2 regions of the Arthrobacter sp. V1I7 genome follow, and region 2 is predicted to be linked to the other one. Evidence: riboswitches for the same ligand, from Rfam matches in the RefSeq annotation. Region 2 holds a riboswitch; the other holds the start of a gene.
What was found. A riboswitch is a leader RNA that binds a small molecule or an ion and turns the genes downstream of it on or off. The one in region 2 is predicted to bind glycine.

Region 1: linked by a shared signal. The riboswitch ahead of gcvP (aminomethyl-transferring glycine dehydrogenase) and the one ahead of gcvP (aminomethyl-transferring glycine dehydrogenase) in region 2 are both predicted to bind glycine.

The regions. Positions count from the first base shown of each region.
Region 1 covers NZ_JAUSYS010000001.1:3,802,103-3,806,309, forward strand. Annotated here, with positions in the region: gene gcvP (aminomethyl-transferring glycine dehydrogenase) at 1-1,997, opposite strand, end outside; glycine riboswitch at 2,155-2,253, opposite strand; gene QFZ69_RS17430 (TetR/AcrR family transcriptional regulator) at 2,787-3,326, opposite strand; gene QFZ69_RS17435 (MFS transporter) at 3,392-4,207, shown strand, end outside.
Region 2 covers NZ_JAUSYS010000001.1:418,994-423,200, forward strand. Annotated here, with positions in the region: gene QFZ69_RS01910 (SIS domain-containing protein) at 1-792, opposite strand, end outside; gene QFZ69_RS01915 (hypothetical protein) at 1,190-1,324, shown strand; gene QFZ69_RS01920 (MOSC domain-containing protein) at 1,346-1,918, opposite strand; glycine riboswitch at 2,052-2,149, shown strand; gene gcvP (aminomethyl-transferring glycine dehydrogenase) at 2,310-4,207, shown strand, end outside.

The DNA.
Region 1 (4,207 bases), 3.4 Mb from region 2:
ACGTCGGCGTCGTACACCCCGTGGGTGGACGGGTAGGTGATCATGATGCAGGACAGGGCGTCCTTGTGGGCCTCGATCTTGGCGGTGAGGTCCGCGTGGTCGATCGTGCCGTCGGAGGCGGTGGCCACGACGACGACCTTCATGCCGGCCAGCACGGCCGAGGCCGCGTTGGTGCCGTGCGCGGAGGCCGGGATCAGGCAGACGTTGCGCTGCTGGTCCCCGCGGGAAAGGTGGTAGCCGCGGATCGCCAGCAGCCCGGCGAGCTCACCCTGCGACCCTGCGTTGGGCTGGATGGACACCTGGTCGTAGCCGGTGATCTCGGTGAGCTGGGCTTCCAGGTCCTCGATCAGTTCGCGCCAGCCTTCGGTCTGGGAGTCCGGGGCGAAGGGGTGGATGGAGGCGAATTCCGGCCAGGAGATGGCTTCCATCTCGGCCGTGGCGTTCAGCTTCATGGTGCAGGAGCCCAGCGGGATCATGGTGCGGTCCAGGGCGAGGTCGCGGTCCGAGAGCCTGCGGATGTAGCGCAGCAGCTGCGTCTCGGAACGGTGGGTGTTGAACACCGGGTGCTGGAGATAGTCGGAGGTGCGCTCGACGGCAGGGTCCAGGCCGAAGGCAGTCCCATCGTCAGCGCCAGCGTCTGTTTCTGCGTCGGTGACGCTCGCGCCGAAGGCGGCAACGACGTCGGCAACGATCGCCGCCGTCGTGGCTTCGTCGGCGGAGATGCCGACCGTGTCGGCGTCGATGCCGCGCAGGTTGATGCCCTTGGCCTCAGCGGCGGCGACGATCTGTTCCGCCTTGCCGGGGACCGAAAGGGTGACGGTGTCGAAGAAGCTGGTGTGCAGCACGTCCAGGCCGGCGGCCTTCAGCGAGGCGGCGATGGTCCGGGCGTGGCCGTGCGTGGTCTCGGCGATGGCCTTGAGGCCGTCCGGGCCGTGGTAAACGGCGTAGAAGGAGGCGACGATGGCCAGCAGCGCCTGCGCGGTGCAGATGTTGGACGTGGCCTTCTCACGGCGGATGTGCTGCTCGCGGGTCTGCAGCGCCAGCCGGTAGGCGGGGACGCCGGCGTTGTCTTTGGACACGCCCACCAGGCGGCCGGGCATGGACCGCTCCAGGCCCTTCTGCACTGCCATGTAGGCCGCGTGCGGGCCCCCGAAGAACAGCGGGACACCGAAGCGCTGGGCGGAGCCGACGGCGATGTCCGCGCCTTGCTCGCCCGGGGAGGTGATCAGAGTGAGGGACAGCAGGTCCGCGGCGACGGTGACGAGGGCGCCGCGTTCCTTGGCGTCCGCGATGACGGCGGTGTGGTCGAACACGCGGCCGGAGACGCCGGGCTGCTGCAGGACGACGCCGTTGATGGCGCCGTCGGGCAGTCCCTTGGACAGGTCCGCGACCTCGACCTCGAAGCCGAGCGCTTCGGCGCGGCCCTGAACGATCGCGATGGTCTGCGGCAGGCAGTCGGCGTCGAGGACGGTCTTGCCGTCGCGGGCCCCTTTATCCTTGTTGGCGCGGCGCATCATCAGCACGGCCTCGGCGACGGCGGTGGCTTCGTCGAGCAGCGAGGCGTTGGCGATCGGCAGGCCGACGAGGTCCTGGACCATGGTCTGGAAGTTCAGCAGCGCCTCGAGCCGGCCCTGCGAGATTTCCGGCTGGTAGGGCGTGTACGCGGTGTACCAGGCAGGCGCCTCGAGGATGTTCCGGCGGATGACGGCCGGGGTGAGGGTGTCGTAGTAGCCCTGGCCGATCATCTGGACCGCGGTCTTGTTCTTCGCGGCCAGCTTGCGCAGTTCGGCGAGGACCTCGACTTCGCTGAGGGCTTCGCCGAGCGCCAGCGGGGAGTCCTGCCGGATGTCCTTCGGAACGGCGGTGTCCACGAGCGCGTCGACGGTGTCGTAGCCGACAGCCTTCAGCATGGCGTCGACGTCGGACTGCCGACGCGCGCCGATGTGCCGGTCAACGAAGGACGTGGAGGCTGAGGTAACAGTCACAAGGAACTCCATAACTAAAGCGGCGCAGGGTACGCCACATCGATTCGGGTTCCTCCCCGCTCTGTATTGGACCTGAGAGTTTCCGCACAGCCGTGCTCTCGCATGACTCCGCTTGCACCGTCGGTGAGCACAGCATGTCAGCGGACAGCCTGCTACTTTCCAGAGTTGCCTTGCCGCGGCGGTACATGGGCCTGAGAGATTCCTGGGGAGGGTTTGCTCCTACGGCGCCTGCTTGTACCTACTTGCAGGACTCTCCCGCCGCAGATCAATGGCATATTCAATTGCTCGTGACAGCAGTCACAGCTTCCATTCTCCTATGCCCGGCCCCGCTCCGCAAACCAATGATCCGCCCGCCGGTGGATGACGCCGGGCGGTCGCGGCGGATGATGCCGACGGTCGCGGCGGGCTGCGGAAACCATTGGCAGAAGCGAAATCACGGGAGCGCTGCAGGGTCGCCGGAAGGTTGCGGCGACCTCGAGCGCTTCCGGCGACCTCGGCGGGCGGGGGGCTGGTTGGAGGCCCCAGTTCCGGCGACCCCGCACGCTTCCGGCGACCTCGGCGGGCGGGGGGCTGGTTGGAGGCCCCAGTTCCGGCGACCCCGCACGCTTCCGGCGACCTCGGCGGGCGGGGGGCTGGTTGGAGGGTCGCGGCGGATGACGTCGGGCGGTCTGGGGCTGGGCTGCGGGCTGGGCTGCGGAAGCCATTGGCGACATCGCGGGAAAGCTGCGACGTCGCCGGGAGGTTCCGGCGACCCCGCAGCTTTCCGGCGACCTCGGCGCGCTGGGGGCCGTTCGCCAGCGCTCAGCCGCGCAGCCGTTCGACGGCGGCCAGCAGGCTTTCGACGTCGCCCTCGACTTCCGGGAGCGGCCCGCCGTGGCCGCGGGCCAGCATGGCGTTGAAATACAAGCCATCCCCCATATAGAGCACGGCTTTCGCCATGCCCGGCCCGACGTCGGCCGCCAGCAGGTCCAGCCAGCCGGCCTGGGCGGCGGCAATGCGCTGCAGGGTTTCTTCGTGTGCCACTTCGGCCAGCCGGGTGGCGGACACGAAGACGCGGTCCATCGCGGTGTCCGCCCAGACCGAGGATTTGATGAAGTATGCGGCAGCCCCTTCCGGCGCGGCAGCCATCCTCTCAAGATCCTCACCGAGGAGCCGGTCCAGGCCTTCCAAGAGGACGGAGACCATGGCCTCCTTGTTGGGGAAGTGGTACAGCAGCCCGCCCTTGGAAACGCCGGCCCGCCGGGCCACCGCGTCCAGCGTGGCGGCGCGTTCGCCCTCTTCGATCAACAGGGATTCGAACGCATCGAGGACGGCTTCGCGGGCAACGGGTTTTCTGGCCATGGGTCCCATCATGCATGCCTTGTCCCGCATTTCTAACTATACCGTCTGGACGGTATAGTTAAGTCATGAACAGGACGTCATTGACCACGAGCAGCGTGACCAGCGCACCCATCCGCCCGCGGGCGGCATGGCGCGACTGGCTGGCGCTTTCCCTGCTGATGTTCCCGGTGCTGCTGGTCGCCGTGGACAACACGGCCCTCACTTTCGCGCTGCCCGCCATCGCCCGCAGCCTCGACGCCTCCGGGGTGCAGCTGCTGTGGATTGTGGACGCCTATCCCCTGGTCCTGGCCGGTCTCCTGGTGGCAATGGGCAGCCTCGGTGACCGGATCGGACGCCGGCGGCTGCTCTTCATCGGCAGCACCGGCTTCGCCGCGGTCTCGGCCGTCACTGCCTTCGCGCCCAGCGCCGAATGGCTGATCGCCGGGCGGGCGGGGCTCGGGTTCTTCGGCGCCATGCTGATGCCCTCCACCCTGTCCCTGATCCGCAACATCTTCCCGGAGCCGAACCGCCGCCGGCTGGCCGTGGCCATCTGGGCCGCGGGCTTCTCCGGAGGTGCCGCCCTGGGCCCGATATTCGGGGGCTGGCTCGTGGAGCACTTCTGGTGGGGCGCGATCCTGCTGGTCGCAGTGCCGATCATCCTGCCGCTGCTGGCCCTCGGACCCTTCCTGATTCCGGAGTCGCGCGATCCGAATCCCGGCCGGGTGGACGTGCCCAGCATCATCCTGTCCCTGCTGGTGATGGTGCCGGTGGTCTACGGCATCAAGGAGCTGGCCACGCACGGCCTGTCCCCGGCGCCGCTGGCAGCGATCGGCTTCGGCCTGCTTATGGGGTACGTCTTCATCCGGCGGCAGCGGGCCCTGCTGCGGGAAGGCTTGGAACTC
Region 2 (4,207 bases):
TTCCATGAGCGGCCGGCTTTCGTCCTCGCCGAGGAAAAGCATAAGGCTCGTATCTTCCTCGATGAGTTCCAGGGATCCATGGAAAAATTCGGCACCGTGGACGCGCGTAGTCCGGAGCCACTGCATTTCTTCGAGAATGCACATGGAGTACAGGTATGTGAAGCCCCAAAGGTTCCCGGCGCCGACGAGGAAATGGTAGTCTGCGTCCTTGTTTTTCTCGGCGAAAGCTTCCGCTGCGGGCTCGGCTTGGCGGGCGACGCCAACGAGGGTTTCGGGGATGGTCTGCAACTCCGCCGCAAACTCCTCATAGCCTTCAAACTCACCGCGCGCGGCGAGCAGGCGCGTAGTCAGGAGCAGCAACGGAATGTCGAACGGCCAGGTCTTCGGTTCGGTGACCAAGGCCACGTCCAGCGCCTTGGCAAACGGGCTGTCACCGAACCCCGTGAACCCCACCGTGTAGGCACCTTTGGCCTTGGCAAAATCGATGGATTCGATGACGTCTTCGGTGGTTCCGGAAACGGACGCGAAAACGGCGACGCTGCCCGGCCCGAAGGTGGGATCTTCGGTCAGCATAAGCTCTTTGCCGATAGAAGCTCGAACGGGCAGGGTGGAACGCGAGCGGATGAAATGCTCGTAGGGGAGCATGGCGGCGTAGGTACCACCGGCACCGATCAGGAAGACATTCTCGAAGTCCCGCTCCTGCAGCGAGTCCACAAGCTGTTCGATCTGTCCTTGCAGCGCCAGAGCGCTGCGGGTCTGGAGTAGGAATTTCTCTTCATTAAAGCCCAGCACGAGTGGTCCTTTCGTCGTTGGAGAGCCGGTACTGGTACGTGGTGATACCGGTATCACAGCTGTCCACATCGTGTCACGCAGCGAGCTGCGCGTCAATAGGGCCTGCTTTGGCACAAAAGGATTGGCGCCGGATTGAGCACACGGGCGCCCGGATTAAGTTGGAATCGCCAGACCGCGGAATCGCAGCCTTGGAGCCGCAATCCTCACCGTCTCTGAGGCCAACGTAGAGCGAGACTTGTGGTTGGCCAGGACCGTGATCGTCATGGTTCCGATGTATGCCCCTTAAGAGGGTGGCTCTCGAGCCGCCCCTGCCTGCCGGCACGGCGAACGCGCCCGCCGGGGGCCGGGCGGACAAAGGCGCCGAGGTGCTGGATTTTGACGGGCAATCGAGAGCGGCATGGAGGCGGCCAACGACGCGGCGTTCCAGGGTACGGAGTTCGTGTCCGAGGCAGACGAGGGAACGACGGGGCCGGGAAGCTCTATCGTCGTGGACCCGGACGGCAACCCGGTCCTCGTCGATAAGCACGTCTGATCTGCGAGGCGCCGCGTCCGGCTAGGGCAACCGCGACGGGCGCAACCGGGTCGCGTCGCCTGCACGTTCGGGGTCGAGCGGCACTGGGCTGTTCAGCACTGCCGGCCCGCGGTGCAGGACGCCGCCGGAAAGCACCTGGCACCGCACGCCGCCCCGCCCGCGCATGGCTTTGTGCGCACCCGGGGCGAGCATCTCATCCATCCAGGCACAAGGATGGGCGGGCCGCCCGGCCTTGAGCCGCACCAGGTCCCCGCGGGATTCCAGCGCGAAGTCGTGTCCGAGCAGCGGCGCCAGCTGGGCCCCTCTGAGGACCACGTTGCGACGGGTCAGGAGCGGGTCAAGGGGTGCCGTTCCCAGCTCCGCGGCGATGGCTTCGAGAGCCTCGATCGCGAACACGGTGACTGCGGCATCCATGTGCGCGGCCTTGCCGAAGAACCGATCACCGACGATGCCCTTGCCGGCCACGAGCTCCGCGTGCTCGGCATCTGCGGTGGGGACGTCGGCTGCGCCCTGGCGTGCGCGCCCGAAGTAGGCGTGCGCCGGCGACACGAGCAGATGCAGGACCTCCACGTCGTACCTGTAGCTAGCCGTCATCCTCCAAAACTATCGTCTCGCGCAGGCCTAAGCGTTCTGGGGCATCCTGGTGAACCCCGGTGGACTCAATTTTGCATCCCGCCCGCGCAACGGGTAAGGTGTGAGCCGTGTCACCCACCAGTGGCACGGCTTATGATCTGCGGCGGGAGAGTCCTGCCGGTACGTTCAGCAGGCGCCGTAGGAGCAAATCCTCCCCAGGAAACTCTCAGGCCCACGTACCGCCGCGGCAAGGCAACTCTGGAAAGCAGTCCGGGAAACCGGGCTCACCGACGGTGCAAGTGGCGCGCTGCTAACAGCAGGGCAAAACGGAAACTCTCAGGTCCAATACAGAGCGGGGAGGAACCCGAATCATCGTGGCGCTTTGGCGCCACCTGAATTATGGAGTTCCTCAATGACGGTTCAATCGTCCCCGTCCACGTTCGCAGACCGCCACATCGGCGCGCGCCGCCAAGCAGACATCGACACCATGCTCAAGGCCATCGGCTACGACAGCCTTGACGGCCTCGTCGACAATGCGGTGCCCGATTCCATCCGGCAGGAAAAGCCGCTCAGCCTGGACAGCGCCCTCAGCGAAGTTGAGGTGCTGGCCGAGCTGCGCAAGCTGGCCGCGAAGAACAAGACCGCGGTCCAGATGATCGGCCAGGGCTACTACGACACCGTCACCCCGCCGGTGATCCGCCGCAACATCCTCGAAGCCCCCGCCTGGTACACCGCGTACACCCCCTACCAGCCGGAAATCTCCCAGGGCCGGCTGGAGGCGCTGCTGAACTTCCAGACCATGGTCCAGGACCTCACCGCGCTCCCGGTAGCCAACGCGTCCCTCCTCGACGAGGCCACGGCCGTCGCCGAGGCCGTGCTCCTGATGCGCAGGGCAAATAAGTCCGCAGCGGCCCGGCACGGCAAGACCGTCCTCGATGCCGACTGCCTGCCGCAGACCATCGCCATCGTGCTGGGCCGCGCCGAAGCCCTCGGCTTCGAGGTGGAGGTCGCGGACCTCTCGAAGGGATTGCCCGACGGCGACATCAACGGTGTGGTGCTGCAGCAGCCGGGTGTTTCCGGCCGGGTGTGGGACCAGACCGCTGTGATCGCAGAGGCCAAGGACCGGGGGGCGCTGGTCACCGTGGCAGCCGACCTCCTTGCGCTCACCCTGATCACCCCTCCGGGCGAACAGGGTGCGGACATCGCAGTCGGTTCCACCCAGCGCCTGGGCGTGCCGCTGTTCTTCGGCGGCCCGCACGCGGCCTACATGGCGGTCCGGAACGGCATGGAACGCACGCTGCCCGGCCGCATTGTCGGCGTCTCCAAGGACAACGCCGGCGTCCCCGCCTACCGCCTGGCCCTCCAGACCCGCGAGCAGCACATCCGCCGCGAAAAGGCCACGTCCAACATCTGCACCGCGCAGGCACTGCTGGCCATCGTCTCCTCGTTCTACGCCGTTTACCACGGCCCCGAGGGACTGAAGGCCATCGCCGGGACCGTCCATAACAACGCCCGCGCCCTCGCCACTACGCTGAAGATCGCGGGCCGGGAACTGGTGAGCGAGTCCTTCTTCGACACCGTTACGGTCCGCGTGCCCGGCAAAGCCCGCAAGGTCATCACCGCCGCCGAGGCCCGTGGCATCAACCTGCGCCTCATCGATGCGGACACCGTTGGCGTGTCAGTCGATGAGACTACGACGGCGGAGGTCCTCTCCGGGGTCGTCGTCGCCTTTGGCGCCGGTCCGGTTGTGGAGGCCAAGGGTTTCGAGCTGCCCGGGACGGTGCTGCGCACCTCCGACTACCTCCAGCACCCGGTCTTCAACACGCACCGTTCCGAGACGCAGCTGCTGCGCTACATCCGCCGGCTCTCGGACCGGGACCTCGCCCTGGACCGCACCATGATCCCGCTCGGGTCCTGCACCATGAAGCTGAACGCGACGGCCGAGATGGAGGCCATCTCCTGGCCGGAATTCGCCTCCATCCACCCCTTCGCCCCGGACTCCCAGACCGAAGGCTGGCGTGAACTCATCGGCGGCCTCGAAGCTGACCTTGCCGAGATCACCGGCTACGACCAGGTGTCCATCCAGCCCAACGCAGGGTCGCAGGGTGAGCTCGCCGGGCTGCTGGCGATCCGCGGCTACCACCTTTCCCGCGGGGACCAGCAGCGCAACGTCTGCCTGATCCCGGCCTCCGCGCACGGCACCAACGCGGCCTCGGCCGTGCTGGCCGGCATGAAGGTCGTCGTCGTGGCCACCGCCGCCGACGGCACGATCGACCACGCGGACCTCACCGCCAAGATCGAGGCCCACAA